3 regions of the Streptomyces sp. NPDC048416 genome follow, and region 1 is predicted to be linked to each of the others. Evidence: riboswitches for the same ligand, from Rfam matches in the RefSeq annotation. Region 1 holds a riboswitch; each other region holds the start of a gene.

Evidence for each region. A riboswitch is a leader RNA that binds a small molecule or an ion and turns the genes downstream of it on or off. The one in region 1 is predicted to bind thiamine pyrophosphate.
Region 2: another riboswitch for thiamine pyrophosphate. It lies ahead of thiC (phosphomethylpyrimidine synthase ThiC); the one in region 1 lies ahead of ACGFW5_RS07060 (thiamine ABC transporter substrate binding subunit).
Region 3: another riboswitch for thiamine pyrophosphate. It lies ahead of thiO (glycine oxidase ThiO); the one in region 1 lies ahead of ACGFW5_RS07060 (thiamine ABC transporter substrate binding subunit).

The regions. Positions count from the first base shown of each region.
Region 1 is NZ_JBICXU010000004.1:100,840-111,121, reverse strand. It holds gene tsf (translation elongation factor Ts) at 1-43, shown strand, start outside; gene pyrH (UMP kinase) at 204-992, shown strand; gene frr (ribosome recycling factor) at 1,117-1,674, shown strand; gene ACGFW5_RS07070 (phosphatidate cytidylyltransferase) at 1,674-2,783, shown strand; gene rlmN (23S rRNA (adenine(2503)-C(2))-methyltransferase RlmN) at 2,953-4,065, shown strand; TPP riboswitch at 4,130-4,250, shown strand; gene ACGFW5_RS07060 (thiamine ABC transporter substrate binding subunit) at 4,333-5,433, shown strand; gene ACGFW5_RS07055 (ABC transporter permease) at 5,511-7,124, shown strand; gene ACGFW5_RS07050 (ABC transporter ATP-binding protein) at 7,124-8,164, shown strand; gene ACGFW5_RS07045 (hypothetical protein) at 8,740-9,639, opposite strand; gene ACGFW5_RS07040 (LOG family protein) at 9,758-10,282, opposite strand, start outside.
Region 2 is NZ_JBICXU010000006.1:91,070-101,351, reverse strand. It holds gene ACGFW5_RS10465 (LacI family DNA-binding transcriptional regulator) at 1-76, shown strand, start outside; gene ACGFW5_RS10460 (metallophosphoesterase) at 357-1,754, shown strand; gene ACGFW5_RS10455 (hypothetical protein) at 1,928-2,767, shown strand; gene ACGFW5_RS10450 (acyltransferase family protein) at 3,403-4,497, shown strand; gene ACGFW5_RS10445 (VOC family protein) at 4,849-5,202, shown strand; gene thiC (phosphomethylpyrimidine synthase ThiC) at 5,327-7,114, opposite strand; TPP riboswitch at 7,107-7,241, opposite strand; gene ACGFW5_RS10435 (YibE/F family protein) at 7,313-8,659, shown strand; gene ACGFW5_RS10430 (SsgA family sporulation/cell division regulator) at 8,697-9,131, opposite strand; gene ACGFW5_RS10425 (IclR family transcriptional regulator) at 9,235-9,972, opposite strand.
Region 3 is NZ_JBICXU010000013.1:3,561-13,842, reverse strand. It holds gene ACGFW5_RS18450 (sulfite oxidase-like oxidoreductase) at 1-578, shown strand, start outside; gene ACGFW5_RS18445 (deoxyribonuclease IV) at 592-1,443, opposite strand; gene pknB (Stk1 family PASTA domain-containing Ser/Thr kinase) at 1,451-3,427, opposite strand; gene ACGFW5_RS18435 (thiazole synthase) at 3,555-4,388, opposite strand; gene thiS (sulfur carrier protein ThiS) at 4,392-4,592, opposite strand; gene thiO (glycine oxidase ThiO) at 4,589-5,770, opposite strand; TPP riboswitch at 5,768-5,880, opposite strand; gene ACGFW5_RS18420 (NAD(P)/FAD-dependent oxidoreductase) at 6,126-7,358, shown strand; gene ACGFW5_RS18415 (Rv2175c family DNA-binding protein) at 8,133-8,498, shown strand; gene thiE (thiamine phosphate synthase) at 8,608-9,258, shown strand; gene metF (methylenetetrahydrofolate reductase [NAD(P)H]) at 9,545-10,282, shown strand, end outside.

The DNA of each region.
Region 1 (10,282 bases):
TGTCACCCTGAAGCGCTTCTCGCGCATCAAGGTCGGCATCTGAGTCTGTTCAGCGTTCGACACTAGACCCCGCTAGGGTCTGAGGCAGTCGTCGGCCGCGCACGCGACGGACGACCGCAGATCTGACGAGGAGGCCATTGCCGCTAGGGACTACGAGTACCCACCGGCAATGGCCTTCTTCGTATGTGCACGAGGAGACCTCCATGAATCAGGGCGCGGACACCGCCAAGGCCGACGAGTCGGCCGACCACAAGCGCGATGACGGCAAGGTGGCCGGGCGCTTCATGCTGAAGCTGTCCGGTGAGGCGTTCGCCGGCGGCGGGGCGCTCGGAGTCGACCCCGACGTCGTGCACAACATCGCCCGCGAGATCGCCGCCGTCGTCCGTGACGGCGCACAGATCGCCGTCGTCATCGGCGGAGGCAACTTCTTCCGGGGCGCCGAGCTCCAGCAGCGCGGCATGGACCGGGCCCGCTCGGACTACATGGGCATGCTCGGGACGGTCATGAACTGCCTCGCCCTCCAGGACTTCCTGGAGAAGGAGGGCATCGACTCGCGCGTCCAGACCGCCATCACGATGGGCCAGGTCGCCGAGCCGTACATCCCGCTGCGTGCCGTACGCCATCTGGAGAAGGGCCGCGTCGTCATCTTCGGCGCCGGCATGGGCATGCCGTACTTCTCCACCGACACCACCGCCGCACAGCGCGCCCTGGAGATCGACGCCGAGGCCATGCTGATGGGCAAGAACGGGGTGGACGGGGTCTACGACTCCGACCCCCGTCTCAACACCGACGCGGTGAAGTTCGACGCGTTGGAGTACGGCGAGGTCATCACCCGGGACCTGAAGGTCGCCGACATGACCGCGATCACCCTGTGCCGCGACAACAACCTCCCGATCCTCGTCTTCGAGCTCCTTACGGCCGGCAACATCGCGCGCGCCGTCAAGGGTGAGAAGATCGGCACGCTCGTGAGCGACCAGGGCACCCGGGCCTGACCGGGGGATGGACAATCCCCTGCCGGTCGGACACCGTGCAGGGAAAGACGCTGGTTATCCAGGGCCCAAGGGCTCAGGTCGCTCTGAGAACTCCCGGCCCACCCAAGACATGCAGGAGCAAGTGGTGATCGAAGAAACCCTCCTCGAGGCCGAGGAGAAGATGGAGAAGGCCGTCGTGGTCGCCAAGGAGGACTTCGCCGCGATCCGCACCGGCCGTGCGCACCCGGCGATGTTCAACAAGATCGTGGCGGACTACTACGGCGCGCTGACGCCGATCAACCAGCTCGCCTCCTTCTCGGTGCCGGAGCCGCGCATGGCGGTGGTGACCCCGTTCGACAAGAGCGCGCTGCGCAACATCGAGCAGGCCATCCGCGACTCGGACCTGGGCGTCAACCCCAGCAACGACGGCAGCATCATCCGCGTGAACTTCCCGGAGCTGACCGAGGAGCGCCGCAAGGACTACATCAAGGTTGCCCGCACCAAGGCCGAGGACTCCAAGGTGTCGATCCGCGCCGTGCGCCGCAAGGCCAAGGACGCCCTCGACAAGCTCGTCAAGGACAAGGAGTCCGGCGAGGACGAGGTCCGCCGTGCGGAGAAGGAGCTCGACGACACCACCGCCAAGTACGTGGCGCAGGTCGACGAGCTGCTCAAGCACAAGGAAGCCGAGCTGCTAGAGGTCTGATGAACGACTCTTCCTGGGGGGCTCCGCCGAGACCCGCGTACTGGGGAACCCCCGAGGGGCCTTCCCAGGGGGCGTTCCCGGCGGGGCCTGCATACGATCCGTATGACGCCCCGCCCGTGTCGCGGACGCAGCCGATGCCCGTCGTGCCCGACGCGGGCGACGACGCCGAAGACCGCGACGAACGTGACCGGGGGACCGCTCTGCCGGGCGGTCCTCTCTTCCGCGACGAGACGCCGCAGGAGCCCATGGCAAGCACTCCGCCTCCGCCGCCCGTGCCCGCCCAGCCGGAGAAGAAGCGGGCGGGCCGCGATCTGCGGTCCGCGATAGGGGTCGGTGTCGCCCTGGGCGCGGTCGTCATCGCCTCCCTGTTCGTCGTGAAGGCCGTCTTCGTCGGGGTCGTCGCGGTCGCCGTCGTCGTCGGCCTGTGGGAGCTGACCAGCCGCCTCGAAGAGCGCAAGCAGATCAAGGCGCCGCTCGTGCCGCTCGCCGTGGGCGGCGCGGCGATGGTCGTCGCCGGATACGTCAGCGGCGCCGAGGGCGCATGGGTGGCGATGGCGCTCACCGCGCTCGCGGTGCTCGTGTGGCGGATGACCGAGCCGCCCGAGAACTATCTGCGGGACGTCACCGCGGGCGTCTTCGCGGCGTTCTACGTGCCGTTCCTCGCCACGTTCGTCGCCATGCTGCTCGCCGCGGACGACGGTCCCTGGCGGGTGCTGACCTTCCTGCTCCTGACCGTGGTCAGTGACACGGGTGCGTACGCGATCGGCTGGCGCTTCGGCAAGCACAAGCTGGCGCCGCGCATCAGCCCCGGAAAGACCCGCGAGGGCCTGTTCGGCGCGGTGTCCTTCGCGATGGTGGCGGGCGCGCTGTGCATGCAGTTCCTGATCGACGACGGCACCTGGTGGCAGGGCCTGCTCCTCGGCGTCGCGGTGGCCGCGAGCGCCACGCTCGGCGACCTCGGCGAGTCGATGATCAAGCGGGACCTGGGCATCAAGGACATGGGCACCCTGCTGCCGGGCCATGGCGGCATCATGGACCGTCTGGACTCGCTGCTGCCGACCGCTCCGGTGGTGTGGCTGCTGCTCGCGGTCTTCGTCGGCACGGGCTGAGCGGCATCCGGTTACCCTTGAAGGGCGCGTCGCTCGCGAGCGACGCGCCCTTTTCGGCCTCGCGTCCGCGGGGTGATCCTGTGAGGTCTCCTGGCTTCGGCACCGTATCGTCGCCTGCTCCGCGCCCAGCGGGGATCGCCGGCCTCGTCGTACTGAGGAGTTACCGCTCATGGCACGCCCCGTTCCGGGAGAACTGACCTTCACCGCGCCGCGCGGAGCGAAGCAGCCGCCGCGGCACCTCGCCGACCTGTCGCCCGCCGAGCGCAAGGAAGCCGTCGCCGCGATCGGTGAGAAGCCGTTCCGCGCCAAGCAGCTCTCGCAGCACTACTTCGCGCGCTACGCCCACAACCCCGCCGAGTGGACCGACATCCCGCTCGCCGCGCGCGGCCGGCTCCAGGAGGAGCTGCTGCCCGACCTGATGTCGGTCGTGCGGCACATCTCCTGCGACGACGACACCACCCGCAAGACGCTGTGGAAGCTGCACGACGGCACGCTCGTCGAGTCCGTCCTGATGCGTTACCCGGACCGGGTGACGATGTGCATCTCCTCGCAGGCCGGCTGCGGCATGAACTGCCCGTTCTGCGCCACCGGCCAGGCGGGCCTGGACCGCAACCTCTCGACCGCCGAGATCGTGCACCAGATCGTCGACGGCATGCGCGCCCTGCGCGACGGCGAGGTCCCCGGCGGCCCGGCCCGTCTCTCCAACATCGTCTTCATGGGCATGGGCGAACCGCTCGCCAACTACAAGCGGGTCGTCGGCTCCATCCGCCGCCTCACCGACCCCGAGCCCGACGGCCTCGGCCTGTCCCAGCGCGGCATCACCGTCTCCACCGTCGGCCTGGTCCCCGCCATGCACCGCTTCGCAGACGAGGGCTTCAAGTGCCGTCTCGCGGTCAGCCTGCACGCCCCCGACGACGAACTGCGCGACACCCTCGTGCCGGTCAACACCCGGTGGAAGGTGCGCGAAGTGCTCGACGCCGCATGGGAGTACGCCGAGAAGTCCGGGCGCCGCATCTCCATCGAGTACGCCCTGATCCGCGACATCAACGACCAGGCGTGGCGCGGTGACCTGCTCGGCCGCCTCCTCAAGGGCAAGCGGGTGCACGTCAACCTGATCCCGCTGAACCCGACGCCCGGCTCCAAGTGGACGGCGTCGCGGCCCGAGGACGAGAAGGCGTTCGTCGAGGCCATCGCGGCCCATGGCGTGCCCGTGACCGTCCGCGACACCCGGGGCCAGGAGATCGACGGAGCCTGCGGGCAGCTGGCCGCCACGGAGCGGTAGTCCGAGGGGCAGAACGGCCCGGGCCGGGCCGGGGGCCCCGTGTAACCTGGCCGGAAACATCTGCATATTCCGACAGGGGAGCGCCACAGCGCTGAGAGTGCGGTACCCATTCATGGGACACGGACCGCAGACCCTCTGAACCTTGCCCCGGTCATGCGGGGTAGGAAGTTCGGCGATTACTCAAGCTGTTGCGCCCTGCCCGCACGACTGGACGTCGTGCGGGCAGGGCCGCGTCTCTTCCTGGTCATCTCCAGGAGGAATGAAGAAATGCGCAGTACCAAGAGGCTCGCGGCCGGTGCGCTCGCCGCCGCCCTCGGCGTCGCCACGCTCGCGGCCTGCGGCAGCTCGGACGGCAAGAAGGCGTCCGGCTCGACCGGCGGCTCCGGCGGCAAGACCGTGACGCTCGTCAGCCACGACTCGTTCGCCGCGTCCGACCCGGTGCTCAAGGCATTCACCGCCCAGACCGGCTACACCGTCAAGGTCCTCAAGAGCGGCGACGCCGGAGCCGCCCTCAACCAGGAAATCCTCACCAAGGGCTCCCCGCGCGGCGACGTCTTCTTCGGCGTCGACAACACCCTTCTCTCGCGCGCCCTGGACAACGGCATCTTCACCCCGTACGTCGCCAAGGGCCTGGACCGGGTGCCGGTCGAGGACCAGCTCGACAAGGACAAGCACCGGGTCACCCCCATCGACACCGGCGACATCTGCGTCAATTACGACAAGAAGTACTTCGCGGACAAGAAGCTCAGCCCCCCGCAGTCCTTCGACGACCTGATCAAGCCCGAGTACAAGAACCTCCTGGAGACCGAGAACGTCGCGACGTCCTCGCCCGGTCTCGGCTTCATGCTCGGCACCGTCGCCAAGTACGGCGACGGCGGCTGGCAGGACTACTGGAAGAAGCTGAAGGCCAACGGCGTCAAGGTCGTCGACGGCTGGGAGCAGGCCTACAACACGGACTTCTCCGGCTCGGCCGGCGGCAAGAAGGCCAAGGGCGACCGGCCGCTCGTCGTCTCCTACGCCTCCAGCCCGCCCGCCGAAGTGATCTACGCCGACCCCAAGCCCACCGAGGCCCCCACCGGCGTCGCCACCGGCACCTGCTTCCGCCAGACAGAGTTCGCGGGCCTGCTCAAGGGCGCAAAGAACGAGGCAGGCGGCAAGGCGCTCCTGGACTTCCTGATCTCGAAGAAGTTCCAGGAGGACATGCCGCTCCAGATGTTCGTGGACCCGGTCGCCAAGGACGCGGCGGTGCCCGCCGAATTCACCAGGTTCGGTGCGAAGATCACCGACTCGGCGACCGTCGCCCCCGACACGATCGCCAAGAACCGTGACCAGTGGGTCAAGACGTGGTCCTCGCTCGTCCTGAAGTAGGCCGCCCGCCGGGCAAGCCGCCCCGGAAGCCGGCGCGGCGGAGCGCCGTGCGGGGCAACGCGGTGCGGTTCGGGCTCATGGCCGCGCCGCTCGCGTTCTTCGCCCTGTTCTTCGCCTGGCCCGTGGCCGCCATCGTCGGCCGCGGGCTCACGGCGCAGGGCGCCTGGCACTTCGGGCGGATCGGCGAGGTGCTGACCGACCCGGACATCGCTCACGTCCTGTGGTTCACCACCTGGCAGGCGCTCGCCTCCACCGCGCTCACCCTGGTGATCGCGCTGCCCGGCGCCTATGTCTTCGCCCGCCTCGACTTCCCCGGCAAACAGCTCCTCCGCGCCGTGGTCACCGTCCCGTTCGTGCTGCCGACGGTCGTCGTGGGCACCGCGTTCCTGGCGCTGCTGGGCCGCGGCGGCCTCCTCGACCAGCTGTGGGGCGTACGCCTCGACACCACGGTGTGGGCGATCCTGCTCGCGCACGTCTTCTTCAACTACGCCGTCGTCGTACGCACCGTCGGCGGCCTGTGGTCGCAGCTCGACCCCCGTCAGGAAGAGGCCGCCCGTGTCCTCGGGGCCTCCCGCCTCGGGGCCTGGCGCAGGGTCACCCTGCCCGCGCTCGGCCCCGCCGTCGCCGCGGCCGCGCTCATGGTGTTCCTCTTCACCTTCACCTCCTTCGGCGTCGTCCAGATCCTCGGCGGCCCCACCTTCTCCACCCTCGAAGTGGAGATCTACCGCGAGACCGCCGAACTCCTCGACCTGCCGACCGCGGCCGTCCTGACGATCGTGCAGTTCGCCGCGGTCGGCGCGATCCTCGCCGTGCACGCCTGGGCGACGCGCCGCCGCGAGAGCGCCCTCACCCTCGTGGACCCGGCCCAGACGTCCCGCCGCCCGCGCGGCGCCGCGCAGCGCACGCTGCTCGCCTCGGTCCTCGCCGTCGTGGCCCTGCTGATCCTGCTGCCCGTCGGCGTCCTCGTCGAGCGCTCCCTCGACACCCCCGGTGGCTACGGCCTCGGCTACTACCGGGCCCTCCAGGACGCCGGCGACAACGGCAGCTTCCTGGTGCCGCCCATCGAGGCGATCTGGAACTCGCTCCAGTACGCGCTCGCCGCCACCGCGATCGCGCTGGCGGTCGGCGGACTCGCGGCGGCGGCCCTGGCCCGACGGGGCAGCGGCCGCCTCATGCGGGGCTTCGACGCCCTCCTGATGCTGCCGCTCGGCGTCTCCGCCGTGACCGTCGGCTTCGGCTTCCTGATCACCCTCGACAAGCCGCCGCTGGACCTCAGGACCTCCTGGATCCTGGTGCCGCTCGCCCAGGCACTGGTCGGTACGCCCTTCGTCGTACGGATCATGCTGCCGGTGCTGCGCGCGGTGGACGGACGCCTGCGCGAGGCGGCGGCCGTACTCGGGGCCTCCCCGCTGCGGGCCTGGCGCGAGGTGGATCTGCCGCTGGTGCGCCGGGCGCTGCTCGTCGCGGCGGGCTTCGCCTTCGCGGTCTCGCTCGGCGAGTTCGGGGCGACCGTCTTCATCGCCCGGCCCGACCACCCGACGCTGCCCGTCGCGGTGGCCCGGCTGCTCGGCCGGGCGGGCGACCTCAACTACGGCCAGGCCATGGCCCTCAGCACGATTTTGATGGTGGTGTGCGCGGTGTCGCTGCTCGTCCTCGAACGGATCAGGACCGACCGGAGCGGGGAGTTCTGATGCTGAGACTCGACGGTGTGACCGTACGGTTCGCCGGGCGCGCCGCGCTCGACGCGGTCGACCTGGAGGTCGCCGACCACGAGACGGTGTGCGTGCTCGGGCCGAGCGGCAGCGGCAAGTCCACCCTGCTGCGGGTCGTGGCCGGCCTCCAACCCCCGGACGACGGGCGGGTGTTGCTGGACGGCGCCGACCAGGCGGGGGTGCCCGTGCACAAGCGTGGGCTCGGCCTGATGTTCCAGGACCACCAGCTCTTCCCGCAGCGCGACGTCGCCGGCAACGTGGCGTTCGGGCTGCGCATGCGCAGAGCTTCGCGGGGTGAACAGGCGCGCAGGGTCGCGGAGTTGCTTGACCTGGTCGGGCTGCCCGGCGCCGGAAGGCGGGCCGTCGCCGCGCTGTCCGGCGGCGAACAGCAGCGTGTCGCACTCGCCCGCGCGCTCGCGCCCTCGCCCCGGCTGCTGATGCTGGACGAGCCGCTGGGCCAGCTCGACCGCACCCTGCGCGAACGCCTCGTGGTCGAACTCCGGGCGCTGTTCGGCCAGTTGGGTACGACTGTGCTGGCCGTCACCCACGACCAGGGCGAGGCGTTCGCCCTGGCCGACCGGGTCGTGGTGATGCGGGACGGGCGCATCGCGCAGACCGGCACGCCGCTGGAGGTCTGGCAGCACCCTGCATCGGAGTTCGTGGCCCGCTTCCTCGGCTTCGAGAACGTGGTCCCTGCGACGGTGGCCGGGGAGGCGGCCGACACGCCGTGGGGCAAGGTGCCGGTCCCGGCGGGCTCCCCGCAGGGTCAGGTACGGCTCCTGATTCGCCCTGCGGGCGTGCGGCTCGTCGGGGAGCGGGAGGGGTTGGCGTGCGAGGTGACGGCGCGGACGTTCCGCGGCAGTCACGTGGCCGTACGACTTCGGCCCGGGGGCGGGCCGGCGCTGGAGGCGGAGTGCGAAGTCGCGTCCGCGCCGGAGGTGGGGGCGGGGGTGGGGGTCGCCTTCGCGGCGGGCGAGGTGGTGGTGCTGGGGGATTCCCCCACCCCGCCCCTTCCCTAAACCCTCCGGGGGCGGGACGAGCGCGACCGCGGCCGTTTGCGGCTGCTTGCCGCGCAGTTCCTCGCGCCCATGAACCCGTCGTCCCCTGCGGGTCGTGGTCGCTTTTCGCGCAGTTCCCCGCGCCCCTTGAGGGCCGGCTTTCGGGTGCGGGCCGTGGTCGCTTTTGCGCAGTTCCCCGCGCCCCTGAAATCCGTTGTTCGCTGCGGACCGTGGGGGCTTTTCGCGCAGTTCCTCGCGCCCCTGAAATCCCCCTTTCGTCCGCAGGCCGTGGTCGCTTCTCGCGCAGTTCCCCGCGCCCCTATACCCGTGGTCGTCCGCGGGTCGTGGACGGTGTTCGCGCAGTTCCCCGCGCCCCTATCGGCACTGGTGCAGTGGCCGTGCTGGGTTGCTCGGGCATCTTCAGCCTGTCCGGCGTTTGAGGACGAGCGCCCTTTAGGCGCGAAACGGGGGTGCAGGGGGCGGAGCCCCCGCGTGGGGTCTGGGGCGGAGTCCCAGGGGTCAGCGCATGCAATGAGCTGTACGGGCGGGTGGGTGGGTGGGAAAACCCCCCAGGGCCCGGGGCGCCGCCCAGCCCGTCAGCCCACCCGGGCCAGGTCCGCGGGGCGGGCCTCCGGGGCCTCGGGGGAGCCGAACCACGCCACCGCCACCGCCCCGGCCACCGCGAGGACGAAACCCAGGACCGCCATCCACGCCAGGCCCGCCCGAGACGCGTCGCCCAGCCACAGCACACCGATCGCACCCGGCAGCACCGTCTCGCCCACCACGAGCGCCGCCGTCGCACCGTTCACCGAGCCGATCTGCAGGGCCACCGTGTGCAGGTACATGCCGCCGGCCCCGGCCACGAGGATCGCGTACAGGGCGGGGTCGCCGAGCAGCGCGCCGGGATCGAACGGGTCGATGCCGTTCAGGATGCGGACCCCCACGCCGAGCGCGCCGAAGCCCAGGCCCGACAGGAGCCCGGCGAGGATCGCGGCGCGGGCGCCCAGGAGACGTACGGCCACCGTGCCGCCGGCCATCAGGAGCAGCGCGACCGCCAGGAGCCACCCGTGCGTGGCCAACTCCGTGTGCCCGCTGCCCTCGTGGCCCGCCGCCGAGGCGAGCAGGACCAGGGCCGAGCAGACCACGCCGATGGACGTCCACTCCGCGCGGCTCAGCCGGATGCCGAGGAGCTTGACGCTGAGCACCGCCGTGATGACCAGGTTCGCGCTGATCACCGTCTGGGAGAGGAAGAGGGGGAGCAGCCGGGCGGCCAGCGCGCCGAGCCCGAACCCGACGAAGTCGAGGACCGTGCCGACGATGAATTCCCAGGTCGTCGCCGCCTTCGCGGTGGAGGAGAGGCTGGGACCACCGTGCTGGGTACGGTCGCTCGCGGCCGCGTCGCGGCGGGCGGACTTGCGGGACCCGACGGCTTGCAGGACCGAGCCCGTGCCGTAACAGACCGAGGCGGCGATGGCGGTCAGCAGACCGAGCAGCACGGGGACTCCGTTCATGGCGGGGGCAACCGGTTCACCCCACTTCGCTTTACCAGACGTTTACCGCCCTTTGGGAGTTGCCTGGTGCCCGGTACTTTTCGGCCCGCCCCGCTCGGCGACCTCAGACCTCGCTCGACATGCGGGCCAGCGCGTCGGGCGCCTCGGACACCGAGTCCACCAGCGCGATCCGGGCCGCCATCGGGCGGTCCCGCGCCAGCGCCTGAAGCAGCGGCCAGGTCGGCAGCCGCTCCGTCCAGTGCGCGCGGTCGACCAGCACCATCGGCGTCGGGGTGCCCCGCGACTCGTAGTAGTTCGGCGTCGCGTTGTCGAAGATCTCCTGTACGGTGCCGGCCGCGCCGGGCAGGAAGACGACGCCCGCGTTGGAGCGGGCCAGCAGGCCGTCCTCGCGGGTGGCGTTGGCGAAGTACTTGGCGATGGCGTTCGCGAAGGCGTTCGGGGGCTCGTGGCCGTAGAACCAGGTGGGGATGCCCACCGAGGTTCCGCCGCGCGGCCACCTCGTACGGACCTCGAAGGCCGCGCGCGCCCACTGCGACACGGACGGCCTGAACGAGGGCTCCTTGGCGAGGAGTTCGAGCGCGGAGCCCAGCATCGCGTCGTCGAAGGGAGCCGCGTACGCACCCAGGTT
Region 2 (10,282 bases), on a different contig from region 1:
GGTCAGCCCTCCCCGTTCCCCGGCGAAGGGCCAGTCCGGCCAGCCGGGTCAACCCGGCCAGCCCGGCCAGAACTGATGGGTCTCCGGCCGGGCTTCGACCCCCGGCCGGACGCCGCGGGACCCCGGGCCGTCCGACCACGGAGATCGGTCAGGTCCGAACCACAGAGATCGGTCAGGTCCGGACCACCACATTGGGGACATAACCACCGCCGAACCCCGCTCGCACCCGGATTGACCACCCCTGGTGCGTCACACAGCATGAGGCGCATTCCTATGATGGGCGCACGACACCACGGATCCCGCCCGACCTGGCGGCTCCCAGGGTGTACGGCGGCGCGACGGTGGTGGAGGGGTCGATGACTCAGGGGGCCGGTCAGGGACCCGTGCGGACGGAGACGTTGCGTGACTTCCGGGTGCCGCCGTACGCGCAACAGGCCCCCGTGCCACCACCGGAGGAACCGCCCGCCCAGCCGGAGCCGGCTGCCCCGGGACTCCGTTACGAGCCGGCGGCCCAGGAACCTCTCCACGCGCCGGTGACCCAGGAGCTCCGTCAGGAGCCGGTGGTTCCGGAATTCCGGCACGCGCCGGTGGTCGCGGAACTCCGCCACGAAGCGGTGGTCCTGGACCCCCGTCAAGAGCCGACGGTCCTGAATCCCGGTCAGGAGCCGGCGGTTCCGGATCCCGGTCAAGAGCCGGCGGTTCCGGATCCCGGTCAAGAGCCGGCCGTCCTGGAGCTCCGCCAAGAGCCGGTGGCCACGCGCCCGGGAGCACCCGCGCCCATTCCGCCCTCTCCGGCGCCCGGCGCAATCCCCTATCCGGATGACGAGCCGCCCGAGGGATACACACCGACCGCTCGCGACCTCCCGATCATCAACCGGGGCGACACCGTCCAGGTGCCCGTGGTCGAGCCCGCCCCCGCGCAGGCACCGGAGGGCCCCGGCCCGCTGTACGTCGTCGGCGACGTCCACGGCTACCTCGACGAACTCCTGGCCGCCCTGCGCGCCCAGGGGCTCATCGACGAATCCGGCAACTGGGCCGCGGGCACCGCGCGCCTGTGGTTCCTCGGCGACTTCACCGACCGCGGCCCCGACGGCATCGGCGTCATCGACCTGGTCATGCGGCTCTCCGCCGAGGCCGCGGCCGCCGGCGGCTACTGCAAGGCCCTCATGGGCAACCACGAGCTGCTGCTCATCGGCGCCAAGCGGTTCGCCGACACCCCGGTCAACTCCGGCGCGGGAACCGCCACTTTCCAGGCGGCCTGGCTGCTCAACGGCGGCCAGAAGGCCGACATGGACCGGCTCCAGGACGTCCACCTGCAGTGGATGTCGCGACTCGACGCGATCGAGCAGGAGGACGGCCACCTGCTCATGCACTCCGACACGACCGCCTACCTGGATTACGGCGACTCCATCGAGGCGGTCAACGACACCGTCCACGCCATTCTCAACCGCAACGACGCCGACGAATGCTGGGACCTGTTCCGCAAGCTCACCAAGCGGTTCGCGTTCCGCGACGGCTCCGGCCCCGAGGCCGCACGCGAACTGCTCTCGGCGTACGGCGGACAGCGCGTGGTGCACGGCCACAGCCCGATCCCGTACCTGCTCGGCGAGGTCGGCACCGAGGACGGCGAGGAGGACTCGCGCCCGGTGGTCGAGGGCCCGCACCTGTACGCCGACGGTCTCGCCATCGCCATGGACGGCGGCGTGACCATGGCCGGAAAACTGCTGGTCCAGCAACTCCCGCTGCATGACTGAGGGGTGACAGGGCAGGCGTTCCGCAAAGCGCCGGGTATGCCATTTCCGGAAACACCCTGTCACCCTGTGCCGTAGCGGCTCTACCATCGGGTCATCCGTAGCAGGCTCTCCTCCGTTTCCGCCCAACTGCCCGTTCACCAGGCGGGCTTCCCGGCCCTACGGAGCATCGGGGGATGCACATGAACAGCGCTCCGCACCTGCTTCCCGAGGACCGCCAGGAGTTCGAGCGGATCCTCGACGAGGCGCTGCGCACCGCGCATGAACGGCCCGAGCTGTCCGGCATCGGCGAGCGCCTCAACGCCGTGCAGCTGCGCACCATGGTGCTCGCCGCCGGCTCCTTCATCACGGAGCGGGCGGGCCCGGAGTACGAGAACTACGTCACGGCACGCGAAGACCTGCGGGCACCGGGCGCCGTGCCCGACGCCGCCCTCCTGCCGCCCGACGGCACCGCGTTCGAGCCCTCGGGCGCGGGCGTCGGCGCGGTCGTCACCGTGCTGGCCCCGGTGCTCGCGGGGACCGCCGCCGCGATTTTCCTGCTGGTCGGCTACATCCTGAAGATGCTCAACCCGGTGCCCGCCTTCGCCGACACCATGCTGACGGCCGGCTGGTTCTTCGGCGCGCTGACGGCGGCCGCGATCCTCGCAGCCGCCGTCGGACTTCTGATCACCGCGGTACGCAACGGAGCGACGCAGGTGGTGGCGGTCGACGAGGCGAGCGAGGCGGACGCACCCGACGAACGCACCCAGGAACTCTCCCGCGCCCGCGAAGCCTGGCGCCACGCCCTGCTGGAACGCGGGATCTACCCGTTCCTGCGCGACGCGCTCGCCGACCCGAGTGTCGACCCCGGCGCTCCGGCACCCCGGCGCCCGACGGGCCGCATCCCTTCCCTCGGCTACGACCGCCCGGGCTTCGGCAGCCCCGATGAAGGCAGCTCCCCCACCAGCCATCCCAGCTTCACCAGTCCGGACTTCACCAGCCCCGACTTCGGCGGCCCCGAGCACCAGCCGGACTGACCGGGCCGGGGCGTCGACTGCTTCGCAGGTCGTTCGTCGTCGCGCCCGGCCCCGCTGTTCCGCGGTATTCGCGGCATTCGGCCGGGCCGGGTGAACCCGGCCGCCCGTCCCTGATACGACGGTCCGATGGTAAGCTCCCGTGCCGCAGTGGTCGGTGCCAAGGGGGGCAGCGACGTATCCACCCCACACGGTGGATAGGGGGAACGGATGGAACGGTCGACGACAAGGCCGTTGACAATGGGGACGAAAAGTTTCTCGACTGTCGCGCCCGGTACGACTACGCAATTCTCGGTTCTCCCGCAGCGGGGTCGACGCACAGGGCGGCTTTTTACTGCATTCCTCTGCTGACGCATGGGGGTTGCCGACGACGGTGTGTCAAGAATCGTCGACCACAACAAGACAACAGCTGGGCCGAAGCACCGCTGACAGGCATCGTCGGCGCCGGGTCAGCAGCACCGCGCGGGAGCCTGTGAACAGGCCCTACGCAGCGGTGATCCCCGCATCAGGTATTGGACTCGGGGCGGAGCACGGTCCGCTCTCGTGACGAGAAGAGAAATTGCGTGACCGTACTGTCAGACCAGACCGGCATACCCGTGTCACGTTCAGGGACGCAGCCCGCATCGGCTCCCGTCGGCATGCCTTCGCATTTGAAGTCGCTGACCGGACTGCGGTGGGTGGCGGCCCTGGCCATCTTCCTGATGCATTTCGCCTATGAGGCGGATTTCTGGGGCCATGCCCGGCAGGTGAATGCGCTTCGATGGCTCACCCTCGGGGCCCCGTCCGCGGTGTCGTTCTTCTTCATCCTCTCGGGCTTCGTCCTGGCCTGGTCGCAAGGGACGAGGTCCGTGCGCCGGCGGACGTTCTACTGGAACCGGTTCGCCCGGATCTACCCCGCCCATCTGGTGACCTTCCTGGCCGCCGTGCTCCTCCTGGTGCGGGAAGGCCAGCAGCTGAGCGGGCGCGTGGCGCTGACGAACCTGACGCTGACGCAGTCGTGGATCCCCAACCAGCCCGATTTCTGGTTCGGCTTCAACGGGGTGTCCTGGTCCCTGAGCTGCGAGTTCTTCTTCTACTTCACCTTCCCCTTCCTGCTGCCGGGGTTGCTGCGCATGAGCGACCGCGGCCTGTACCGGGTGCTCGCGGCCATGACGGCGCTCGCCCTGCTGATGCCCGCGGCGGCCATGTGGATGGCCGACCACGCCGGTTGGCGTGACAGCTACCTCTCCTACATCCTGCCGCCGGCGCGGCTGCCCGAATTCGTCGCCGGCATCGTGCTTGCCCTCCTGGTCAAGCGGGGCAGCTGGCGCGGCCCCGGGCTGCTCGTGAGCGGGGCCCTGTGCACGGTCGCCCTGCTGTGGCTGACCCGCATCGTCCCGGACGCGTTCCACTTCGGGGCGTGCACCCTCATTCCGTACCTCCTGCTGATCCCGGCTGCCGCACGGGCCGATGTGCGCGGGACCTCGTCGTGGATGCGGGGCCGGATCGTGGTCTATCTGGGACAGGTCTCCTTCTGCTTCTACCTGGTCCACGAACTCGTCATCTTCGCTGCCGACCACATCCTGAGGAAGCACCACAACATCGGGACCGCGCCCGCCGTGATCACGGTGTTCTGCGTTTCCCTCGTCCTGGCAGCCCTTCTGCACGAGGCCGTCGAGAAGCCGCTCGCGCGCATTCTCAAGACCATCGCCCCGGGCAGAAAGCGCCCCGCGGCGGACACGGCGAAGGCGTAGCCCGCCCGGCCATTCACCGGAGTCGAGCTTTCGCCGAAGAGCTCGACTCCCCTCCCTCACCCTTCGCTGTGGCCCCGAGCCTTTTTCCGCTCGGGGCCACACCGTTTTCGCAGGGCGATCGGGACTGAACGGCGGGCGTCGCGGCTGACTTGTCGGGGTGGCCGCCAGAGCGGGAACAACACCTGCTCCCGGACCGGAGCCCGTCGGGACGGTGGGCCCGGCTCAGCCCGAGAAGGGACCAACTGTGATGTCCCACCAGGTTGGTTCCTGACGCGACCACGGAGGACTTGGTGGATTGGGAAGATTGGCGGCTTTCCGGGGTGGGCCGCCGGTCTGCCTATGCTCAGGCCCATGGCACTGGAATGGGAACAGATCATCGTCGACTCCGCCGACCCCGTCGCTCTCGGGCGCTGGTGGGCGGAAGCTCTCGGCTGGGTTGTGGTCGACGAATCCGAGGAGATCATCGAGATCCGGCCTGAGCCGGACCGGATGCCGGGCCTGCTCTTCGTGCCTGTCCCCGACGGCAAGACGTCGAAGAACCGGCTCCACCCCGACTTCCGCCCTGACGACCAGGAGGCCGAGGTTGCCCGGCTGCTCTCCCTCGGCGCCCAGCGCGTCGACGCCGTGCAGGACGGGCAGCACTGGGTGACCCTCCTCGACCCGGAGGGCAACGAGTTCTGCGTCCTGGGTGAGCGGAAGGGCTGAGCGGGGGCCGGGCCCCATGTGGGGAGCCGTCCCGACTGGACCCGGCATGGCTGCTGAGACGGCCTCGAATCACTCCGAGGCCATCTCAGAAGGTCAGCCCTTCAGAGGGTCAGCCCTCAGAGGATCAGTCCGCAATAGGCAGGTACAGCCGATTTCCCTGCGCGGCGAACTCCTCCGACTTGGCAAGCATCCCCGCTCGCGCCTCATCGTCGCTGGTCAGCGGGTCATCGCCGCCGAACTGCTCCGTGATGCTTCGACTGATCTTCATCGAGCAGAACTTCGGACCGCACATCGAGCAGAAGTGCGCGGTCTTGGCCGGCTCCGCGGGCAGCGTCTCGTCGTGGAACTCCCGGGCCGTGACCGGGTCGAGGGCCAGGTTGAACTGGTCCTCCCAGCGGAACTCGAACCGGGCGTCCGAGAGCGCGTCGTCCCACTCCTGCGCGCCCGGGTGCCCCTTGGCCAGGTCCGCCGCGTGCGCGGCGATCTTGTACGTGATGACGCCGGTCTTGACGTCGTCACGGTTGGGCAGGCCAAGGTGCTCCTTGGGCGTGACGTAGCAGAGCATCGCGGTACCCCACCAGGCGATCATCGCCGCACCGATGCCGGAGGTGATGTGGTCGTAGGCGGGCGCCACATCGGTGGTCAGCGGCCCCAGGGTGTAGAACGGGGCCTCGTCGCAGATCTCCTGCTGGAGGTCGATGTTCTCCTTGATCTTGTGCATCGGGACGTGTCCCGGGCCCTCGATCATCGTCTGTACGTTGTGACGCTTGGCGATCGTGTTGAGTTCCCCGAGCGTGCGCAGTTCCGCGAACTGCGCCTCGTCGTTGGCGTCCGCGATGGAGCCGGGCCGCAGGCCGTCGCCCAGCGAGTACGTGACGTCGTACGACGCGAGGATGTCGCAGAGCTCCTCGAAGTTCTCGTACAGGAACGACTCCCTGTGGTGCGCCAGGCACCAGGCCGCCATGATCGAACCGCCGCGCGAGACGATGCCGGTCTTGCGGCGGGCGGTCAGCGGCACATAGCGCAGCAGGACACCGGCGTGGACCGTCATGTAGTCCACGCCCTGCTCGGCCTGCTCGATGACCGTGTCCTTGTAGATCTCCCAGGTCAGGTCCTCGGCACGCCCGTCGACCTTCTCCAGGGCCTGGTACAGCGGCACCGTGCCGATGGGCACGGGGGAGTTGCGGAGCACCCACTCGCGGGTCGTGTGGATGTTGCGGCCGGTGGAGAGGTCCATGACCGTGTCCGCGCCCCACTGGGTGGCCCAGGTCATCTTGTCGACCTCCTCCTCAATGGAGGAGGTGACCGCGGAGTTCCCGATGTTGGCGTTGACCTTCACCAGGAAACGCTTGCCGATGATCATCGGCTCGATCTCGGGGTGGTTGATGTTGGCGGGCAGCACCGCGCGGCCCGCCGCGATCTCCTCGCGGACGACCTCGGGGGAGACGTTCTCGCGGATCGCGACGTACTCCATCTCCGGGGTGATCTCGCCGCGCCGCGCATACGCGAGCTGGCTGACGGCCTGGCCGCCACGGCCCCGGCGCGGCTGGCGCGGACGGCCGGGGAAGACCGCGTCGAGGTTCTTCAGGCCCCCGCGCGGCGAGGTGTGCTTGATGCCGTCGTCCTCGGGGCGCACCGGGCGCCCGGCGTACTCCTCGGTGTCGCCGCGCCCGATGATCCAGTTCTCCCGGAGCGGGGCGAGGCCGCGGCGGACGTCCGTTTCGACGCCCGGGTCGGTGTACGGCCCCGACGTGTCGTACAGCGTCACGGCCTTGCCGTTGGTGAGGTGCACCTGCCGGACCGGCACCTTGAGGTCGGGGCGCGAACCCTCGATGTACCCCTTGTGCCAGCCGATGGACTTCCCGCTCTCCTCAGTGCTGGAGGCAGGCGTGCGTGCGTCCTGAACGGTCATGAGACCTACTCCCTACGCCGGCATTACCCGGTAACAGGTTCGGCGGTCGGCGCAGCCTCGTCCGTACGGTTCGTACGGTTTTCAGCGCCCTCTCAGCCCGGTGCTCCGAGCTCCCGCGTGTGCAAAGGTGTCACCACGCTAGCGTCCTCACTGGCGCGCTGAACAGAGGGCCCCCTCCGTTCTTGCGATGATCGGGCGGTGACCTCACCAGAACCGCACCCCCCGCACCCCACGGGCGGACCCGGCCACGGGCACGGCCACTCGCACAGCCATGGGCCCGCCGCCCCCGTGTCGAAACACCTCCGCAAAGTCATCGCCGCGGTGCTGATTCCCTTCTCCACGGCGGTACTTGTGGGCCTCGTGGTGCTCTGGCCCGGCGGCGCCCCGCCGCATCAGCGCACCGGGGTCGGCTTCGACCGCCAGACCCAGCAGGCCAAGGTCATCACCGTGGACAAGGTGGATTGCAAGTCGGTCAACGCCGGTCAGGCTCCGTCGAACGGTGACACGTCCACGGCCGAGAGCCAGCAGGCACGCAACACCCCGAGCAAACCGTGCGGCAAGGCCACCGTCGAGGTCACATCGGGCAAGGAGAAGGGCCGCACGTTCACCGAGATCGTCCAGCCCGACTCGCCCCGCCAACTGCACGCGGGCCAGGGCGTGATCGTCTCGTACGCCCCCGACGCCCCCCATGACCTACAATATTCGGTGACCGATGTGAACCGCCGCTTCCCGATGGCGCTGCTGGCGGGGATCTTCGCACTCGCGGTCGTGATCGTCGGCCGGCTGCGCGGAGTGATGGCACTGGTCGCCCTCGTCGTCTCGTTCGCCGTCCTGACCCTGTTCATCCTTCCGGCGGTGTTGCAGGGCTCCAATCCGCTGCTTGTGGCGGTGGTCGGGGCGAGCGCCATCATGCTGATCGCGCTCTACATGTGCCACGGCCTGTCCGCGCGCACCTCCGTCGCCGTCCTCGGCACCCTTGTCTCACTCATGCTGATCGGGCTGCTCGGCTCGCTCTTCATCGGCTGGGCCGCACTCACCGGCAACACCGACGACAACACCGGCCTCATCCACGGCCTCTACCCCCGCATCGACATGTCCGGCCTGCTGCTCGCGGGCGTCATCATCGGCTCGCTCGGCGTGCTCGACGACGTGACGGTCACACAGACGTCGGCGGTCTGGGAGCTGCACGAGGCGAACCCGACGATGGGCCCGCGCGGTCTGTACCGGGCGGGCATCCGGATCGGCCGCGACCACATCGCGTCGGTGGTCAACACGCTGGTGCTCGCCTATGCGGGCGCCGCGCTGCCGCTGTTGCTGCTGTTCTCGATCGCGCAGAGCAGTGTGGGCACGGTGGCCAACAGCGAGCTCGTGGCCGAGGAGATCGTCCGCACGCTTGTCGGCTCGATCGGACTTGTCGCCTCCGTGCCGTTGACCACCGCGCTGGCCGCCCTGGTGGTCTCCGCCGACCGGCCGGTCCCCGTCGTCCGTACGGGGCCGCGGCTCCGGGCGGCACGCGGCGGTGGCGGCCACCGCCGCAGGAAATAGCCGGAGCGGGAACGTACGGGCGGGGGCGGCGAATTGCTCAGCCGGCGTTCTCCTCCGCCAGGATGCGTCCGAGCGCGTCCTCCAGATGCTCGTCGAACTCTCCGAGCGTCCACTCCTGCCCCAGCGGTACGAGCTTGTCAGTACGGTCGAGGAAGGCCACGAGGGGCGCGGCTCCGGCCCGGAAGAGGGCCTGGTCGGCGCCCACTTGGAGCCGGATGTGGACGTCGGAGAGCTCGTCAGGGTCGCTCGGCTCGATCCGCACATCACCGTCCCCGGTCGGTCCGTTGATGCCGTCGAGGAGCAGTTCACGCCCGAAGGCCCAGGTGACGGGCGCGTCGCCGGGGAGGTGGAAGGTCATGCGCACGGCATACGGGTCCGTCGCTTCGTACGCCAGCTCCACGGGGATCCGGAAGGAAAGTTCCTCGGAGACGAGGAAGCTCATCATCACTTCTGCCTGAACCGACTCACGCATCTTCACGTACCCCGCTCTAGCTGAAACCGGCCAGGAACGATCCCTCGGGACCTTCGTGACGCCATCGTGCTGTAAGCGCCAACAGATCACAAGGAGTGAGATTTCAGATACTGATAGAGAACATCAGGGAACTGAGCAGACCACCCACTTCGCCGCGCAGTTGCTCGATCGCGGGCAGCAGACGTTCTTGCTGGTGGAGGGGGAGGGAGATGGCCATGGTCGCGGCGCAGGAACCGGCCGTCAGGGGGATCGCCGCGCAGACCGTGCCCAAGGCGTACTCCTGCCGTTCGATCACCGGACGCATACGCTGTGTAGTCGCCAGCCGCTCCGACAGCGCCCGCCGGTCCCGCACCGTGTACGGCGTGATCGCCTTCACGGGGTGCCGGTCCAGGTAGTCCTCACGGGCGTCGCTGTCCAGCTGGCTGAGCAGGCACTGGCCGATCGCGTGGGCGTGCCCGGTCTCACGGAAATCGGCCCACTCCTCGACGGCGGGCGCGGCCGGGGTGTCGGCGACCCCGGCGATCTCGATCTCGCCTTCGCGGTAGACGGCGAAATAGACGGGCACTCCGATGGAGTCCCGCCAGCGCACCAGTGAATCGGTGATCTTGCTGCGACGATTCTGCAGGGCCCCGCCGTTCGCCAAACGCTCGGCAGCCGCGCCCAGGACGAAGACCCCGCTCTCGCGCCGCAGGTAACCCTCATGGGTCAGCGTCCGCAGGAGGTGGTACGCGGTGGGGAGCGGCAGTCCTGCCTCCCGCGCCAGCTGTTTGGCGGGCGCGCCACCGGCGTGGGAACCGACTGCTTCCAGCAGCCGCAGGGCCCGCTGGACCGAGCCGATCAGGGTAGGGACGGCGGCGTTCGTAGGGACGGCGGCGTTCGAAGCCGTGGCCACAGGTCACCCCCAGGCGTGCTGACGGGCACCGCGCCCGCCCGCGGGGGCCACCCCCGCGCGGCCGCCGCGTGCCCCGGGGGCGACAGCACGGGTCGGTTGGACCGACGGTCGGACGCGGTCAGAACCCGTGGTTCCCAGGGGGGCGGCAGGGATGTGCCACTCTAATGGCCGACGTCCGGGAAGCAGGCGGTTTGCCCGGTCAATCCCCCGACTGGGCTAATCCCGCGCCGCCCTGACGCGTACGGCATGGCGCGCCTCG
Region 3 (10,282 bases), on a different contig from region 1:
CGGGCCAGCGGCTCCAGCGCGGCTGGCCGGTCACCCACTACGGGCCGGTGCCCAAGTTCAAGCCGGAGCGCTGGGAGTTCCGGGTCTTCGGGGCCACCGCCGACGGCGACAAGCACTGCTGGAACCACGAGGAGTTCTCGGCGCTGCCGTTCGAGAGCGTGATCGCCGACCTGCACTGCGTCACCAAGTTCTCGATGCTCGGGGCCGAATGGGGCGGGGTCATGGCCCGCACGATCGTCGAACTCGCGCCGCCCGCGCCCGATGTCACCCACGTCATGGTCTGGGCCGAGTACGGCTTCAGCTCCAACCTGCGCCTGGCCGACTTCCTCTCCGACCGTACGGTCTTCGCCACCCACAACGGCGGCGAACTGCTCACCGCCGAACACGGCTTCCCGCTGCGCCTCGTCGTCCCGCACCTGTACGCCTGGAAGGGCCCCAAGTGGGTCCGCGGCGTCGAGTACATGACCGCGGACCGGCGGGGGTTCTGGGAGGAGCGGGGCTACCACAACGTCGGCGACCCGTGGCGCGAGCAGCGGTACTCCTACCAGGAGGAGCCCGGGGACGGCCCGGAGCTCTGAACCGCCCGGCACCCTAGAGGCGCAGCGACTTCAGCCTGGCCACGTCCGCGGCGTGCCCCTCCTTGCCGCCCGGGGTCTCGATGACGAGCGGAACGCCCGCGGTCGACGGATGGGCCAGCAGCTCGCGGAACGGCTCCTCGCCGATGTGCCCGGAGCCGATGTTCTCGTGACGGTCCTTGTGTGCGCCGACCACGTCCTTGGAGTCATTGGCGTGGATCAGCTTGAGCCGCCCCTCGCCGACCGTCTCCACCAGCAGGTCCAGGGTCTGCTTCATGCCGCCGGGCCCTGCCAGATCGTGCCCGGCGGCGAAGATGTGACAGGTGTCCAGGCAGACCCCGAGCTTCGGGTGGGCGTCCAGGGCCTCGAAGTACGGCCCGAAGTCCCAGGTGCGCGAGCAGAGCGAGAAGCCCTGCCCGGCGGTCGACTCCAGAAGCAGGAACGGGTCGTCGTCGTGGGTCAGCTCGTCGAGCAGCGGCAGCAGATGCGTACGGACCTGCGCCAGGGCCTGCGCACGCGGACGCCCGCCGGTCGCCGAACCGGTGTGCACGACCACGCCCAGCGCGCCGATCTCCCGGCCCCGGCGCAGCGAGTGCCGCAGCGACTCCACCGACTTCTCCACCGTGGCCCCGGTGCTTGAACCGAAGTTGATGAGGTAGGGCGCGTGGACGTACGCCGGGATCGACGCCGCCGCGCACTCGGCCCTGAACCGCTCGTCCTGGGCCGGATTTCCGGCCGGCGTCGCCCAGCCGCGCGGATTGGCGGCGAAGACCTGCACGGTCTCGGCGCCGATGTCGCGGGCGTAGGCGAGTCCGACCGTGGCGAGGCCACCGGCCACGGGGACGTGGCCGCCGATGGGGTTGCGCATGGGGTGACTACAGTCCCTTGGTGGTGATCGTGACGGTGGAGCCCTCGGGTGCCTGGGCGCCGGCGGCGACGGACTGACCGGAGACCTCGTCGCTGAGGAAGGGGAAGCTGCGGTCGACCTTCACCTTGAATCCGGCCGCCTCCAGGGCCTTCTGGGCGTCGTCGGCGCTCTCGCCGGTCACCTTGGGCACGGTGACCGTCCGAGGGCCCTTGGACACGGTCAGGGTGACGGTGTCGCCCTTGGTGAGCCGGGCGTGCTGCGGGGACGACTGCGCGGCCACCTTGCCCGCGTCCTGCGGGGAGTTGACCTGCTCGGGCGCCACGGCCACCTTCAGGCCGGCGTCCTGGAGGGCGGAGGTGGCGTCGGCCAGCGTGTCACCGACGACCACGGGCATGTCGACGGGGGCGCCCTTGCTGACGACGAGCGCGACCGCCGTGTCCGTGTGCCGCTTGACGCCGGCGGGCGGATCGGTACGGATCACCGCGCCCTGCGCGACGCTGTCGCTGAACTCGCTGGTGGTGTCGCCGGGCGCGAAGCCCGCCTTGTTCAGCTCGTCCTTGGCCCGGTCCAGCGGCATCCCGTCCAGCTTGGGCACCTGAGCCGTCTCGGGACCGCGCGAGACGACCAGCGTGACCGAGCCGTTGCCGCGGATGCGGGCACCGGTGGCCGGGTCGGTCGAGATGACCTGGCCGCGCTCGACGGTGTCGCTGAACTGCCGGTCGACCTTCTTGACGCCGAGCCCGGCGCCCGAGAGCTTCTGCTTCGCCGCGTCCTCGCTGCGCCCGATGAGCGCGGGGACGCGGGTGAACTGGCCGGAGTTGATGTACCAGACGCCCGCGCCGACCCCGAGGACCACCAGGAGCGCGGTCACCAGGGCGATGAGCCCGCGCCGCCCGGCGAACCGGCTCCGGGCCGTCCGCGCGGCCGGCTGCGGCTCCGGGTCCTCCTCGCTGCGCCGCGGGATGATCAGCCGGCTGGTGCGGTTCACCGGCTCCTGCCCGGCGTTCTCCGCGGGCAGCGGTACGCCCGCCGGTGTCACCGGGGTCGTCGCGGCCCGGGGGATCACGCTCGTACGGTCCTCGGCTCCGGCGCCGCCTGCCGCGCCGCTCGCGCCCGGCGGTACGGCGTCCAGCTGCTCGTCGTCGAGCGCGGCGCGGGCCGTGCGGGTCAGCGCGAGCAGGGCCACCGCGTCGTGCGGGCGCACCTCGGGGTTGCGGGCGGTCGCCGATGCGACCAGGTCGTCCAGCTCGATGGCGAGGCCGGGCACGGCCGCGGACGGCGCGGGCATGCCCTCGTGGAGGTGGGCGTAGAGGATCTGGGCGGGGGTGTCCCCGTGGTGCGGCTTGGCGCCGGTCAGCATCTCGTACAGGACCACGCCGCACGCGTACACGTCGGCGCGGGTGTCGGCGGTGCCGTGCTCGATCTGCTCGGGCGCGAGGTAGGAGACGGTCCCAAGGACGGAGCCGGTGGTGCTCGTCACCGAGTCCACGGCCCGCACCAGGCCGAAGTCGGCGACCTTGACCCGGCCGTCGTCGCCGATCAGGACGTTCTCGGGCTTCATGTCCCGGTGGACGAAGCCGGCCCGGTGGGCGGCGCCGAGTGCGGCGAGTACCGGTTCCAGGATGTCGAGGGCCGCACGCGGCTGGAGCGCGCCGCGCTCGCGCAGCACATCACGCAGGGTGCAGCCCGCGATGTACTCCATGGCGAGATAGACGTACTGGTCCTGCGCGCCCTGGTCGAAGACGCCGACCACATTGGGGTGCGCGAGCCTGGCCACCGACTTGGCCTCGCGGATGAAGCGCTCCACGAAGGTGGCGTCGGCGGCGAGGCCGGGGTGCATCACCTTGAGGGCGAGCACCCGGTCGAGGCGGGTGTCGACGGCCCGGTAGACCGTGGCCATACCGCCGACGGCGATGCGCGCGTCGACGCGGTAGCGGCCGTCGAGCACCTGCCCGACGAGGGGGTCATGAAGGGTCGTATCCACGGGGAGAGTTTACGAGCGCCCCGCGACGCCCTTCACGCCGCGTGCGTTGCTGGGCCCGTACTGAAGCCGAGCTGTGACGCGGACCTGCTCCTTCGCCGCCGCGAGTGACGGGGGCCGCTCTGCTGGATCATGCCGGGCCCGCGGGGTCCGACCCGGACGGAACGGCCTGGAACGCCGGGCGCTCGGGGTCGAGCGCGGCCCGCCCCTCCATCGCCGAGGACGCCTCGGCGAAGTGGCGGCGCGGGATGCGGCCCGCGCGGTGGGCCAGCCGGCCCGCCTCCACCGCGTGCCGCATCGCCTCCGCCATCAGGACCGGCTCCTGGGCCCGGGTCACCGCGGAGGCGAGCATCACCGCGGAACAGCCGAGCTCCATCGCGAGCGCCACGTCGGAGGCCGTGCCCGCACCCGCGTCGAGGATCACCGGGACGCCCGCCCGGTCCACGATCAGCTCGAAGTTGTGCGGGTTGCGGATGCCGAGCCCCGAGCCGATGGGGGAGCCGAGCGGCATGATCGCCGCGCAGCCGACGTCCTCCAGCTTGCGCGCGAGGACCGGGTCGTCGTTGGTGTACGGCAGCACCGTGAACCCGTCGTCGACCAGCGTCTCGGCGGCGTCGAGCAGTTCGATCGGGTCGGGCAGCAGGGTGCGCTCGTCGGCCACGACCTCCAGTTTCACCCAGTGCGTGCCCAGCGCCTCCCGGGCCAGGCGCGCGGTGAGCACGGCCTCGCCCGCGGTGAAGCAGCCCGCCGTGTTGGGCAGGACGCTGATGCCGAGCCGTTCGAGGACGGACAGGACCGAGCCCTGCACGGTCGGATCGAGACGGCGCATGGCGACCGTGGTCAGCTCGGTGCCGGACACCGCGAGCGCGCGTTCCAGGGTGGCGAGGCTCGGCGCCCCGCCGGTGCCCATGATGAGCCGGGAGCCGAAGGTGGTGTCGGCGATGGTCAGCACGTCGTCGGCCATGGTTCAGCCCCCCTGCACGGCGGTAAGGACCTCGACGCGGTCACCGTCGCCGAGCGTGGTCGTCGGCCAGGCGCTGCGCGGCACGACCGCCTCGTTGACGGCGGCGGCGACACCGGAGCGGGACGGGGTGAGGGCGGCGACGAGGGCGTCGAGGGTGGTGCCCAAGGCAAGCGCTCGGGGCTCGCCGTTGACGGAGACGGTCATGCGGTCGTCAGCTCCCAGGGTGCGTGGGCGAAGCGGCGGGGGGTGAACGGGCGTGCCTCGTCGGGCAGTTCACCGGTGGCGAGGACGTGCGCCATGACATCGCCGGTCACGGCGGTGAGCAGCACCCCGTTGCGGTAGTGCCCGGTGGCGAGCAGCAGCCCGGGCAGCGCCGTCGGGCCGAGCAGCGGCGCGTTGTCGGGGGAGGCGGGGCGCAGGCCCGCCCGGGTCTCGGTGAGCGGGAGCTCGGTGATGCCCGGCACCAACTCGTGGGCGTCGCGCAGCAGTTGGTAGACCCCGCCCGCGGTGACCGTGGTGTCCCAGCCGAGCTCTTCGCTGGTGGCGCCGAGCACGAGTTCGCCGTTCTCACGCGGTACGAGATAGACGTCGCTGCCCCGCACCACCGCCCGCACCGTCCTGGACAGGAACGGCGCGTACGCGGGCGGCACGGTCAGGCGCAGGACCTGGCCCTTCACGGGACGTACGGGCGGAAGGACTTCTTCCGGTACGCCCTTCAGGCGGCCGCTGAGGCTGCCGGCGGCGAGCACGACCTGGTCGGCTGCAAGCTCGGTGCCGTCCGCCAGGACGACCCCGGCCGCCCGTTCCCGTACGACCACGAGCCGCTCGGCCCAGCCGTACGCGAAGCGCACGCCGGCCTCCGCGCAGGCGGCGACCAGCGCCGCGGCCAGGCGGCGCGGGTCGATCTGGTGGTCGCCGTCGACCCGCAGGCCGCCGCGCACACCCGGCGCGAGCATGGGCTCGAGGCGGCGGCAGTCGCGCCCGGAAAGCCACTCGGACTCCAGACCGCAGCGGACCTGGAGCGCGTGCAGGTCGCGCAGGTGGGCGCGGTCGTCGGAGTCCAGGGCCACGGCCAGGGTGCCGCATGCGCGGTACCCCGTGTCCAGCCCGGTGGTCTCGCTCAGCTCGGCGACGAAGGCCGGGTAGCGGCGGGCGGATTCGACGTTCAGGGCGAGCAGTCTCTGCTCGCCGTAGTGGAGTTCGGTGACGGCGGCGAGCATCCCGGCCGCGACCTGGGCGGCGCCGCCGCCCGGCTCGGGGTCGACGAGCACGACGTCGAGGCCGCGCTGGGCGGCCCGCCAGGCGGTGACGAGCCCGATGACACCGCCCCCGACCACCAGGACGTCGGACCCGTTCCCGGGCCTGTCGTGTGAAGAACGCATGGGCGTCCAGCCCCTCCCTTCGCCGGCATGACCCGGATCAGGTTCGTACGGTCGGAGGCCGCCCAGCCTCCCTCTCAGCCCGGTGCGTCCGGGCTCCCGCGAGTGCTTTACGCCTGCCACCATAGCCCGAGCCGTCGGCCCGCAGTAAGGGAGCGTCCGGGCGGCCAAGGGCGCGTATGCCGACGCTGCGGGGGTGCGCGCGTCGAGGGGGGCGGGGCCTGGGGGTGGGCGCGCCCAGGGGGCCGAGGTGGGCCCGGGTGGTGCGCGCGTCGAGGGGGTCGGGATGGGCCCCGGGGTCTGCGCGCGCCGACACGGCCCCTTACCTGACGAATGGTCAGCTGCTTATGGTGATCGCGTGAGCGAACAGCAGACGCACCAGACGCAATCCGAAGCGCGGCACGTGGTCGTCGTGGGCGCGGGCATGGCCGGCGTGCAGACCGCGGTGGCCCTGCGTGAACAGGGCTTCCCCGGCGCCATCACCCTCATCGGCGCCGAACCCCACCAGCCCTACGACCGGCCCCCGCTGTCCAAGGCGGTCCTGCTCGGCAAGGCCGAGGGCTCGGCCTTCGAGGTCGACTTCGAAGCGCTCGGCGTCGACCTGCGCCTGGGCCTTGAGGTCACCGGGGTGCGCCCGGCCGAGCACCGCGTGGTGACCGAGGCGGGCGAGGTCGGCTACGACACCCTCGTCATCGCGACCGGCGCCGAACCCCTCACCCTGCCCGGCAGCGGGGGAGTGCCCGGCGTCCACCTGCTGCGCACCCTCGACGACGCGCGGCGCCTTCGCCCGGTCCTCGACCAGCGGCACCGGATCGTGGTGGTGGGCGCGGGCTGGATCGGCGCGGAGTTCGCCACCGCCGCCCGCGACGCGGGCTGTGAGGTCACCGTCGTGGAAGCGGCCGACCATCCGCTCGCCGGGGTGCTCCCGACGGAGGTCGCCGCCCCGATGGCCGCCTGGTACGCCGAATCGGGCGCCGAACTCGTCACCGGCGCCCGGGTGGAGGCGGTCGTGCCGGGCGAGGTACGGCTCGCCGACGGCCGGGCCCTGCCCGCCGACGCGGTGGTCATCGGCATCGGCGCCCGCCCCGCGACGGGGTGGCTGGCCGGTTCGGACATCGCGCTCGGCCCCGAGGGAGCGATCACGGCGGACGCCCGCCTGCGCACCTCGCTGCCCGACGTGTACGCGGTGGGCGACTGCGCCTCGTTCCCCTCGGCCCGGTTCGGCGAACGCCTGCTGGTCCACCACTGGGACAACGCGCTCCAGGGCCCGCGCACGGTGGCCGCCGACATCGTGGGCGAGGCCCCCGCCGACTACGACCCGGTGCCGTACTTCTGGTCCGAGCAGTTCGGCCGCTTCGTCCAGTACGCGGGCCACCACCGCGACACCGACGAACTGGTCCGGCGCGGCGACCCGTCGTCGACCCCGTGGTCGGTCTGCTGGCTCAGGGACGGCGCGCTGGTCGCGGTCCTGGCGGTGGGCCGCCCCAGAGACCTGGCCCAGGGCCGCAAACTGATCGAATCCGCGACACCGATGTCCCCGGCCCAGCTGGCGGACCCGTCCGTACCGCTGAAGTCGGCGACGCTGCGTTAGCGCGGTGGCCGCGCGGCGGGTTGGCGCGACGGGTGCGGTGCTGGGTGCCCCACAGGGGCGCGGGGAACTGCGCGACCAGCCACGCACGGTCCGCAGCCGTAAGCCGGCCCTGGGGCTTCGCCCCAGACCCCGCCGCGCCTGAACGGCGCTCGTCCTCAATCGCCGGACAGGCTGAAGATGCCCATGCCGGTCGGCATCGAGCAGCCAAGGGGCGCGGGGCTGTGTCGCCGCGCCGCGGTGGGCACGACCGATGGGCGCAGGTCGCCCTACAGGGGCGCGGGGAACTGCGCGACCGGCCACGCACGGTCCGCAGCCGCAAGGCGGTCCGGGGCTTCGCCCCAGACCCCGCCGCGCCTGAACGGCGCTCGTCCTCAATCGCCGGACAGGCTGAAGATGCCCATGCCGGTCGGCACCGAGCAGCCAAGGGGCAGGGGGCTGTGTCGTCGCGTGGCGGTGGGCGCGGCCGATGGGCGCCGGTTGCCCTACAGGGGCGCGGGGCTGTGTCGTTGCGCGGCGGTGGGCGCGACGGGTTGGCGCCGGTTGCCCTACAGGGGCGCGGGGAACTGCGCGACCAGCCACGCACGGTCCGCAGCCGTAAGCCGGTCCGGGGCTTCGCCCCTTGCCTCACAGGGCCGCGGGGAACCCGCGACCGGCTCAGAACGGCCGGCAACCCCGGCAGCCGCCCCCGCCGGGGCAGCCCGAAGGGGGCCGGGGCGCAGCCCCCGAGGGACCACCCCGGTACCGAGTGTCAGTCGGAGGTGGCACGCTTGTCCCGTGACCGAGATTGACGCAAAGATTGATGCTCTCGTCCCCGCCTGGCTCCACCTCCCCGACATCGCGGAGATGCTGGACGTGGAGGTGACGCGCGTACGGCAGCTGGTCAAGGAGGGCCAGCTCATCGCCGTACGCCGAGGTGAGAACAGGGCCCTGCAGGTGCCGGCCGCCTTCATCGACACCGACAAGGTGGTCAAGGGCCTCACCGGCACCCTGACGCTCCTGAGGGACGACGGTTTCTCCGACGAGGAGATGCTGGAGTGGCTGTTCACTCCCGACCCGAGCCTGCCCGGCACCCCCGCGCAGGCCCTCAGTGAGAACCGCGGCACGGAGGTGAAGCGCCGCGCCCAGGCGCTCGCCCTCTGAGCCGAGCGAGCCCACCCACCAGCGCCGACAACCCGCGGTGTACGGTCCGGTCCAGCCGGCCCGTACACCGCGCGGCCCGGCCGAAGACGAACACAACGGGGGACCTTCCATGCCCACGGCCCGTGAGCAGCTTGCCGACGCCCGGCTCTACCTGTGCACCGACGCACGCAGGCGTCAGGGCGACCTGCCCGAGTTCCTGGACGCCGTCCTGTCGTCCGGCGTGGACATCGTGCAGCTGCGGGACAAGGGCATGGAGGCCGCCGAAGAGCTCGACCACCTGGCCGTCTTCGCCGACGCGTGCCGCCGTCACGGCAAGCTGCTCTCGGTGAACGACCGGGCCGACGTCGCGCACGCGATCGGCGCCGACGTGCTGCACCTGGGCCAGGGCGACCTACCGGTGCCCGCCGCCCGGGCCATCCTGGGCGACGACGTGCTGATCGGCCGCTCCACGCACGCGGAGGCCGAGGCCGCCGCGGCCGCCGCCGAACCGGGCGTGGACTACTTCTGCACCGGCCCCTGCTGGCCCACCCCCACCAAGCCGGGCCGCCAGGCGCCGGGCCTCGGCCTGGTGCGCCACACCGCCTCGCTCGCCACCGCCCGGCCCTGGTTCGCGATCGGCGGCATCGACGCGGGCAACCTGGACGAGGTCCTGGACGCGGGAGCGGACCGCGTCGTGGTCGTACGGGCGATCACCGAGGCCGCCGACCCGGCCGCGGCCGCCGCCGACCTGGCCAAGCGGGTCAGGGAGCGGCAGGTCTAGGGGGTGTCTGGTGGATCATGGCCGGGGGTGCGGCGCCTGGCACGGCACCTCGCGGCGTTGCCGAAACGCCCCGATAGCTCCGCTATCACGACGTTCCGGCGCCTTGCGATGCACCGCACCAGGCGCCGCACCCTGACCGACCCTGATCCACCAGACACCCCCTAGCCCGGGGGCCACCCGCGCCGGGTGGACCGATCATGTCCGAGGGATGGACAGAAGTCCGACAATGTGGACAATTTGCCCCCGTTCTGTTGGGGGACCGACCACCCCTGGCTAACCTGCCCATATGGCCCATGGCACAGCTTCCACCCGGACTGATCGCGCGCGCACCGTGCGCGACATGCTCGCGACCGGCGAGACCACGTACTCCTTCGAGTTCTACGCGCCCAAGACCGAGAAGGGTGAGCGGAACCTCTGGAACGCGCTGCGCCGGGTCGAGGCGGTAGCCCCCGACTTCGTCTCCGTGACGTACGGGGCGGGCGGCACCACCCGTACCGGAACCGTCGAGGCCACCCAGCAGATCACCGAGGACACCACCCTCACCCCGGTCGCCCACCTCACCGCCGTCGGGCACTCCATCGCGGAGCTGCGCCACACGGTGGGCCAGTACGCCGACGCCGGCATCCGCAACATCCTCGCGGTGCGCGGCGACCCGAAGGGCGACCCGATGGGCGAGTGGGTCAAGCACCCCCAGGGCGTGACCTACGCGGCCGAACTGGTCTCGCTCATCCGGGAGTCCGGCGACTTCTGCGTCGGCGTCGCCGCCTTCCCCGAGATGCATCCCCGCTCCACCGACTGGAATGCCGACATCCGGAACTTCGTGGACAAGTGCCGCGCGGGCGCCGACTACGCCATCACGCAGATGTTCTTCGAGCCCGAGAACTACGCGCGGCTGCGCGACCGGGTCGCGGCGGCCGGCTGCGACACCCCGATCATCCCCGAGGTCATGCCCGTGACCAGCGTGAAGCAGCTGGAGCGGTTGCCCCAGCTCAGCACCGCGGTCTTCCCCGCCGACCTCAGGGAC